Regions from separate parts of the Agrobacterium fabrum str. C58 genome, predicted to be linked through region 1. Evidence: predicted binding sites of a transcription regulator. Region 1 holds the regulator's gene; each other region holds the start of a gene.
What was found. The regulator PhoB, encoded in region 1, activates phosphate uptake and scavenging genes when phosphate is short. The targets are predictions, from matches to a motif close to TGTCATNNANCTGTCAT.
Positions count from the first base shown of each region.

Region 2: the regulator PhoB is predicted to act here: its motif matches at 967-983, upstream of ATU_RS08100 (UDP-2,3-diacylglucosamine diphosphatase).
Region 3: the regulator PhoB is predicted to act here: its motif matches at 1,000-1,016, upstream of ATU_RS08850 (ceramide glucosyltransferase).
Region 4: the regulator PhoB is predicted to act here: its motif matches at 1,026-1,042, upstream of ATU_RS05670 (esterase-like activity of phytase family protein).

Region 1 covers NC_003062.2:421,000-423,202, reverse strand. The annotation lists gene ATU_RS02050 (GcrA family cell cycle regulator) at 1-139, shown strand, start outside; gene phoB (phosphate regulon transcriptional regulator PhoB) at 431-1,114, opposite strand; gene phoU (phosphate signaling complex protein PhoU) at 1,147-1,872, opposite strand; gene pstB (phosphate ABC transporter ATP-binding protein PstB) at 1,969-2,203, opposite strand, start outside.
Region 2 covers NC_003062.2:1,632,992-1,635,194, forward strand. The annotation lists gene ATU_RS08100 (UDP-2,3-diacylglucosamine diphosphatase) at 73-903, opposite strand; gene ATU_RS08105 (acyltransferase family protein) at 1,148-2,203, opposite strand, start outside.
Region 3 covers NC_003062.2:1,789,420-1,791,622, forward strand. The annotation lists gene ATU_RS08835 (DUF192 domain-containing protein) at 1-99, shown strand, start outside; gene ATU_RS08840 (BON domain-containing protein) at 160-408, opposite strand; gene ATU_RS08845 (DUF982 domain-containing protein) at 622-891, shown strand; gene ATU_RS08850 (ceramide glucosyltransferase) at 1,102-2,203, shown strand, end outside.
Region 4 covers NC_003062.2:1,138,885-1,141,087, reverse strand. The annotation lists gene ATU_RS05675 (adenylate/guanylate cyclase domain-containing protein) at 1-977, shown strand, start outside; gene ATU_RS05670 (esterase-like activity of phytase family protein) at 1,122-2,203, shown strand, end outside.

The DNA.
Region 1 (2,203 bases):
CACCTGCAAGTGGCCGGTCGGCGACCCCTTGAAAGATGATTTCCATTTCTGCGGTTGTGAAGCGCTGGAATCTTCGCCCTATTGCAAGTTCCATGCGAAGCTCGCCTACCAGCCGGTTAGCGAGCGCCGTAAGGCTTGAGTGTTGCGGCACGCATTTGACACTCAAAAACTACGGGCTTTCGGGCCCGTTTTTTTGTGACAAAAGTATCGCGCTTCCCGGTCAGCGACAGCAGAGCGTCAAGGCTTTCCTCACCGCCGTCGGGTTTCGCCCGGCAATCCGGATTTCTGCGAGCCATCGGCAAGTTGTCAAAGGGATGATGCTGTCGTCTTTGCGGAAGGTTCAAAATGAAAAGGCCCGACACCATTCCGGTTTCGGGCCTTTCGATTTTGGAGTATGTCGCGCTGAAAGGAACCGTCAGTTCGGTTCCTCTCAGGCTTCCATCGAATATCCGGCACCACGCACGGTGCGGATGACATCCTGCATATGGGAGAAATTGAGCGCCTTGCGCAGGCGTCCGACATGCACGTCAACGGTACGCTCGTCGACGTAGATATCGTGGCCCCAGACGCCATCCAGCAATTGCGAGCGGGAGAACACCCGGCCCGGCGAGGTCATCAGGAACTCCAGCAGGCGGAATTCCGTCGGGCCGAGGCGCACTTCGCGGCTTTTGCGGTGAACGCGATGGGTCTCGCGATCCAGTTCGATATCACCACATTTCAGCACCGAAGACAGAACCTCGGGACGCGCCCGGCGCAGCATGGCCTTGACGCGGGCCATGAGTTCCGGCGTCGAGAACGGCTTGACGACATAATCGTCGGCGCCGGTGGCAAGGCCACGAACGCGCTCGCTCTCTTCGCCACGCGCCGTCAGCATGATGATGGGCAGGCGTTCCGTTTCCGGCCGCATTCTGAGCCTCCGGCAAAGTTCGATGCCGGAGACGCCAGGCAGCATCCAGTCCAGGATGAGAAGATCCGGAATACGCTCCTGCAACCTGATTTCCGCCTCGTCGCCACGGGGTATCGTGTCGACGTCGTATCCCTCAGCCTCGAGATTGTAACGAAGCAGGACGCTCAGCGCTTCCTCGTCTTCCACAACTGCAATCTTCGGCACCATATGCTAACTCCGCACAAGCCTCTGCCTGTCTGTTACTCGGTCACCGAACCGAGCGTGTTGGAACTGTCGTCCTTCGGACGCTCGCCCTCCGGCTGGCTGCCGGTGGCCATGTAATAGATCGTCTCGGCGATATTGGTGGCGTGGTCGCCGATACGCTCGATGTTCTTGGCGCAGAACAGAAGATGCGTGCAGGTGGTGATATTGCGCGGATCTTCCATCATGTAGGTCAGAAGCTCACGGAAGAGCGACGTATACATGGCGTCGATTTCCTCGTCGCGCTCGCGGATGGCATTGGCCTTCTCGGCGGATCGGGTGGAATAGACGTCAAGCACTTCCTTGAGCTGCACCAGCGCCAGTTCCGACAGATGCTCGATGCCACGGGCGAGCTTGCGCGGAACGCCGGTTCCGGCAACCGCAATGACGCGCTTGGCGGTATTCTTGCCGAGATCACCGACGCGCTCCAGGTCAGCGGCAATACGCAGGGTGCCGATGATTTCGCGAAGGTCAGCCGCCATCGGCTGGCGTCTGGCGATGGTGACAATCGCCTTGTCGCCGATTTCGCGCTCAGCGTGGTCAAGAATGGTATCGTCCGAAATGACTTTCTGCGCGAGCGCAGCATCGGAATTCACGAGCGCACGCACGGCGTCGCCGCACATCTGCTCGGCAAGACCGCCCATTTCGGCGATACGACGCGTCAGAAACTTCAGTTCATCATCATAGGCAGACAGAATATGCGAATGGGTCGTTGTCTGTGTCATGGTCTAGTCCTCCGGCTTGGCCTGCATGCGCGTGCCCGGAAGCGGGCACGGCAGAGGCACCAGTCTTGTTCGGTTTCGAGAAAGCGCCGGCCAGGATCAGCCGAAGCGGCCCATGATGTAGTCCTGCGTGCGCTGGTCGTCCGGATTGGTGAACATCTTGTCGGTTTCGTTTTCTTCGACAAGGTGACCAAGGTGGAACATGGCCGTGCGCTGGGAAACACGCGCCGCCTGCTGCATGGAGTGCGTGACGATGACGATCGTGTAATTGGTGCGCAGTTCGTGGATCAGTTCCTCGACCTTGGCGGTCGCGATCGGGTCCAGCGCCGAGCAC
Region 2 (2,203 bases), 1.2 Mb from region 1:
CCCCACACGAGCGCGTATTGATCTCAAGGAAAACACCGAAGGCCAGGTATCCCTTTAGCCCGCAGGTCCCAATCACGCCGCGTGCTTGCCGATCAGCCCCGGAATATTCACCGGCTCCATTTCATCCGAAGCATGTTCAGCGGTGGCTTCACTCGTCTGCATCCAGGTGATCAGCTCGAAGCTGCCATCGGCATTTTCGGCAATCGCCGTGCAGCTCTCCACCCAGTCGCCGGTGTTGATGTAGCGAATGCCGTCCATGTCTTCCATGATGGCGTGGTGAATGTGACCACAGATCACGCCGTCGACATTGTTGCGCCGCGCCTCGTCGGCCACCACGCGCTGGAACTCGCCGATGAAGTTGACGGCGTGTTTGACCTGCAGCTTGGCCCAGGCCGAGAACGACCAGTAAGGCAGGCCGATGCGGCGGCGCACGGCGGCGATGGCGATGTTGATGGCGATTGCCGCGTCATAGGCCCAGTCGCCGAGATAGGCGAGCAGGCGGGCGTTGCGCACCACCACGTCGAACTCGTCGCCGTGGATGACGAGATATTTCTTGCCGTCGGCAGCCTCGTGGATCATGCGCTCGGCCACTTCGATGCCGCCGAAATGCATGCCCGGAAATTCCCGCAGGAATTCGTCGTGATTGCCGGGAATGTAAACGATGCGGGTTCCCTTGCGGGCCTTGCGCAGCAGCTTCTGCACCACGTCGTTGCAGCCCTGCGGCCAGTACCAGCTGCGGCGCAGCCGCCAGCCGTCGACGATGTCGCCGACCATGATGATCGTCTCGGCCTCGTGGTATTTCAGGAAGTCGAGCAGGAAATCCGTCTTGGCCGCCTTGGAGCCAAGATGAACATCCGAAATGAAAAGCGTTCTGAACTGTCTGGTTTCGATTTGACCGGCCACGGATTTATTCCCCCTGTTCGGTTGCGTCCCTGCGGCTTTCTTACCTCTCAGAACCAGACTCGTGTTTCAGCAACATGACAGCGGCGGGTTTTTGTATGGAATATGACTGACGGCCTCACGAAAACGCGAATAACGCCCAAAGATTGCTCCGAATGTTTTCACATACTTCACAACCAACGGCGTCTTGGCTGCACCACAAATTTTTCTAACGCATACAGCGCCCCGGTAAGCCACGCCGAAAGTACTATGCCCGCGGTTCCGTTACCGCCGCTGATGGTGGAGCTTTCCTTTTGGCGATCTGAGAGCCAAGCTTTCGAAAGGGGTCCTCGATTGTGTTATAGAGTGTCCAAGAAAGCAGAACGATCACTGGAAAGCTGGCAAGCAATAAAAGAAGAGCGTAGGTCTGCGATACATTCTCGACACCAACGGTTCGCACATAGAGACCCAGCACGACGCTAAAAACAGGAATATGAATAAGGTAAGTAGAGTAGGACCAACTGCCCATTTTTGCGACCACGCCATTAAACGCGACAAGAGCACCGAAATGTCGCAAAATAGGGATGTTGAGATCTGTAAGCTTGCTTTCGTATGCTGCCAGCGCGAAAAACACTATCCAAATCAAAGCAACCCAAGTCGGCACAAACAAGAGCAAGAAGGCCGTAATCAACACAACATCCAAATAGACCTGTTTTCGGTACATCTTTTCCAGAACAAGACGGGACAGGATGCCAATAACGAAGTAGCTAATTATCTTGGGCAAGAACCCATTGTATTGCCATTCGAAGACCTGCTGGTGCGCGACCAACCACTGCATGCCGAGCAAAAGTAACGCGCCCAAGAGTGCAAAATTCATGTTTCGAATAAGCAGCGTAATGAGGAAGGGCGCGACCAGATAGAACTGCCATTCAAGACTGAGGCTCCAGGCTGGGGAAAGGATCGATGTACTGGAGAACGGCAGTAGGTTATCAGGAACTATCCCGTGCAGCATCGTCAGGTGAAGGCCGAGATGAGTCCAGAATTGGCCTTGTTGCTCGTCGAAACGAGCAATGCGCATATCACGGTTAAGAGCAAACGGGTATTCAACCCATGCCGCCTGGTAGAGATCAATTGTCGCAATCGCGATAAATAATGTAACGAGGTAGATTGGGAATATGCGGAACGCCCGCCGCGTAATATATGGAACGTAAGATTCCTGCTTGTTGATCATTAGGTGGGTGATGACAAAGCCACTGATGATGATGAAAACGTCAACCGGCGGCCCGCCGTCGAGAATTAAGTTCATGATCTTCGAAGGCACGAA
Region 3 (2,203 bases), 1.4 Mb from region 1:
GTGAAATTTGTGCTTGAGCTGAATGGCGGCGCCGCGAAACGTTATGGCATCAAGCCTGGCGACATGGTCCGCAGCGCGCAGATCGGCAACCGGAAATAACATTGCCACGTTATTGTGTCTGAATGAGCCGGACGACCTGTCGCCCGGCTGGCGCAATAATTAGTAAACCGGCTCGATATGGCTCAAAATCCGGCAATTGGAGATGGAAGCGGCAAGATTGATGGCGATGTCGATCGCCTCGACCGAATCGGCCGTGCCTTCCAGATAGATCACGTCATTTTCGACGGTTGCGGAAATGCGCGACTTTTCGAGACCCGATTCGAAGGCCAGCGCCGACGTGATTGCTTGGCATACGCCAGCCATGCGGTCTCCGAAGAAGCTTTCCTGAATGCCTGACAAATTGAACATATGCGTTCTCCTTCTTATGGACACAACAACGCCCCAAGGGCGGTTTTGTTCATCTCCGGTTCATCTATTTGTTCATCTTCCATTCATCTTGGAAAATTGGAACCCCCTTATCGATCACATTTTAGGTGATCGGGAACCATTTCGTGAGGCAAGCATTTCGCGCATGGGAGCAAACACCGCCATGAAGGCGCGTGAAACAGGGAGGAAAATGACATGCTGATCAACAGAACAGAGCCGTGTCACCACGCCTCGTGGATGAAACCGGTGGCCATCCACCTGCCGCTTTGCGTCGCCGTGGAGATCTACAGCCCGCTGGTGGCGCTCGACATGCTGATGTACCGCTGGCCCGAGGAACATGGGCCTGAATATGAAGAAGCGCGCAGAAACTGCCTCAATGCCATTGCCGGCAAATGTGACATCGAGATAGCACGGGAATCGTTTCTCGTTGCAAGCAGTCATGCCCATATCCTGAACGTCCACTAAAAGTCACTGACCGTCATGATGATTGAGCCCTTCTTCATGAAGGGCTTTTCTTTGCGCGAGGCTCCCGCAGCGCTTTCATGCACGGCGCAGCCTCCCGCCTGCCGATCATGACATGTAACTGTCACGCAAACGTTATAATCGGCAGAGACGAATTCCATGGAATCGATTGGCGGGTGAACCGCCGAAAGCTTGGGAGTGGAACTGGCCAGCATGGAAACCGTCTTTGCCCTTTGCGCAATTATGCTCCTCGCCTTCAATCTTCTCGGCATTGTTCTCGCCGGCTGGCGACTGACGAGACGGGACGCGGAAAACGATCTTGTCCGGCAAAAGCCGCCGGTCTCGCTGGTGGTGCCGCTACGCGGCGTCGAAAACTTCACGCCGCTGACGCTCTCGCGTGCCTTCGGGCTCGACTGGCCGGATTACGAGTTGCTGTTCTGCGTCGCGGACGAATTCGATCCCGTGATCGCGGAAGTCCGCAAAGCCGCCGCCGCATTTCCCTCGGTCTCCATGCAATTGCTGATCGGTGACGACCGCGTCAGCGCCAATCCGAAGCTGAACAATTGCGTCAAGGGCTGGCGCGCCGCCAAATATGAATGGGTGATTCTCGCCGATTCAAACGTGCTGATGCCGAAATCCTATATAGCCACCATGATGTCGGCCTGGCGGCCGGATAGCGGGCTGGTCTGCTCTCCGCCGCTCGGTTCCCGCCCTGTGGGATTCTGGGCCAATGTGGAATGCGCCTTCCTCAATGGCTCGCAGGGCCGCTGGCAATATGCAGCGGAAGCGATCGGCATCGGTTTCGCACAGGGCAAATCGATGTTGTGGAACAAGCCGTTCCTGGAGGACCGTGGCGGCATTCGCGCACTCGCCGCCGAAATCGCCGAGGACGCCGCCTCGACGAAGCTGGTGCGGAGCGCCGGCCGCAAGGTGCATCTGGTCTCCGCCCCGTTCGAGCAACCGCTCGGCCAGCGCCATGCCGGCGAAATCTGGTCACGCCAAACCCGCTGGGCGCGGCTGAGACGCGTGACCTTTCCGCAATATTTCGCACCGGAAATCCTGACCGGCGCGCTGCCGCCGCTTCTTTTCGCGCTTGCCGCCACCGCCATGATGGATGTGAACCTCGCCGCGACCGCCTCTGTCGTCCTAGCCCTCATGTTCGGCCCGGAACTGGCGCTCGCTGCCCTCAATGGCTGGCCAGTGTCGCTCTATACGCTGCCGGCCATGATCGCCCGCGACCTGATCATGCCCGTCGTCTGGGCGCGCAGCTGGATCGGCAGCGCGGTGGCCTGGCGCGGCAATGTCATGACGATCG
Region 4 (2,203 bases), 720 kb from region 1:
CCGGCGCCGGGGTGGCCTACGCCTTTCTGGAATATGGCGGCGGCGCGTTGATCGGCGCGACCTATGCGCTTTTCGCCTGCGCACCGATTCTCGCCTTTGAGCGCGGTTACATCTTGCCCGGCCTGTCGCGGCAGGTGAGCGCCTTGCCGACACCGGCCTATATCGCCGTCGGCCTCATCATCTATGCCATTCTCGTCTTCTGCGGCTTCGGGCTCGGTGGCACGATCCTGTGGCTCAGCGGGATATTTCCCGGCACCTGGAAACGGGCGGTGCATGCCGAAGTGCAGACGCTGATCTTCACGCTTATCGTCTGCGGCATCATCGTCTTCATCATGCGCGTGCGCGAGCTTCTCGGTCGCGATATCTTCATCGACCTCATTCTTGGGCGCTATCGCCGCCCGGTCAGCGAAGACCGCGTCTTCATCTTCATCGATCTCGTCGGCTCCACCTCCTTCGCCGAAACCCATGGCGATCTGAAGGCCCAGGAATTCCTCGGCGAAATCTTTGCCAGCTATGCCGCACCAGTGAGAAGACATGGCGGCGTCATCGACGATTACATTGGCGATGCCGCCATCATCACCTGGCCCTATCACATGGCGATCCGGCGGGCGGCCTGCGTGCGCTGCGTGTTCGACATCCAGGCGACCATGGAGGAAAAACGCGACATGTGGCTCTCCCGCTTCGGCGAAGTGCCACGCCTGCGTTTCGCCATCCATGGCGGGCCGGTCATCACGGCAGAAATCGGTGTCGATCACCACAAGATCACCTATTTCGGAGATACGGTGAACACGACATCCCGGCTCGAATCGCTGAGCAAGATGCTCGGCCATCCGGTGCTGATTTCCGCCGATCTCGCCCACCAGCTGGTGCTTCCGAAGGGCGTACGCAGCGAATATCTCGGCGAACATGCGGTGAAAGGCCGTGGCCAGACGCTCGGCGTCTGCACGCTCAGCCAATATCAGGCCCCTGCCGCATAAGGCTTATCGGCACCCGGAGGCTATTTGCCGGCGACGGCCCTCACAAAATTTCATCAAAGCTTCAAACGGCAATCACCTGCCTGTCATGCGGCGACCCTATCGCGTCAATCCTGTCTTCAACAGGTATTGAGAGGGGTCTCCATCATGAAGCACATTCTTTTTGCGTCCTGCGCCATCCTTGCGTTCGCCTCCATCTCGCACGCGGCCGAACAGGAATTCCCTGCAAAGCTGGTCTCCCACGCCATCCTGCCGGCGAACACCATCATCCCGGCGCCCACTGACGCGCCTGAACACCTCAAGACCTCCGCCAAGTTCACCACCGCCGACCGCAAGCGCGCGGAAGGTCTCGGCACCGTGCCGGGCAAGGACGGCGTGCGACTGACCGGTCTTTCCATGCCGTTTAACGGCCAGCCGATGCAGGGTTTCTCCGGCATCAAGGCGATGCCCGACGGCAGCTTCTGGAGCCTTTCCGACAATGGCTTCGGCTCCAAGCTCAATTCCAGCGACGCCATGCTGATGCTTCACCATCTGAAGTTCGACTGGGACGCCGGCAAGGTCAATGCGCTGGAGACCGTGTTTCTCTCCGACCCTGACATGAAGGCACCCTTCCCCATCGTTCTCGAAGGCTCCAGCAAGCGTTACCTGACCGGTGCGGATTTCGACGTCGAATCCATTCAGCCGGTCGCCGATGGTTTCTGGGTGGGCGAGGAATTCGGCCCCTATATCCTGAAATTCACCCGCGACGGCAAGCTGACCGATGTCATCTCCACCAAGGCCGGCGACATCGAGGTGAAGTCTCCCGATCATCCCACGCTCGCCCTGCCCGGCAACCCGACGCAGAAAATGCCGGCCTTCAACCTGAAACGATCTGGCGGCTATGAGGGCATGGCGCTCTCCAAGGACGGCTCGAAGCTTTACGGCCTTCTGGAAGGCCCGCTTTACATGGCCGATGGCCAGGTGGAGAAGACCGAAGACGGCGCGACCGCGCTGCGCATCATCGAACTCGACACCGCCAAGAAAGAATGGACCGGCCGCACCTGGCTCTATCCGCTGGCGCAGGGCGGCGAAGCCATCGGCGACTTCAACATGCTTGATGACAGCACCGCACTGGTCATCGAACGCGACAACGGCGCCGGCACCGCCGACAAGGCCTGCGCCGACCCGAAGAAGCCGGAAGCAAACTGCTTTGCCTTGCCCGCCAAGGTGAAGCGCATCTACAAGATCGA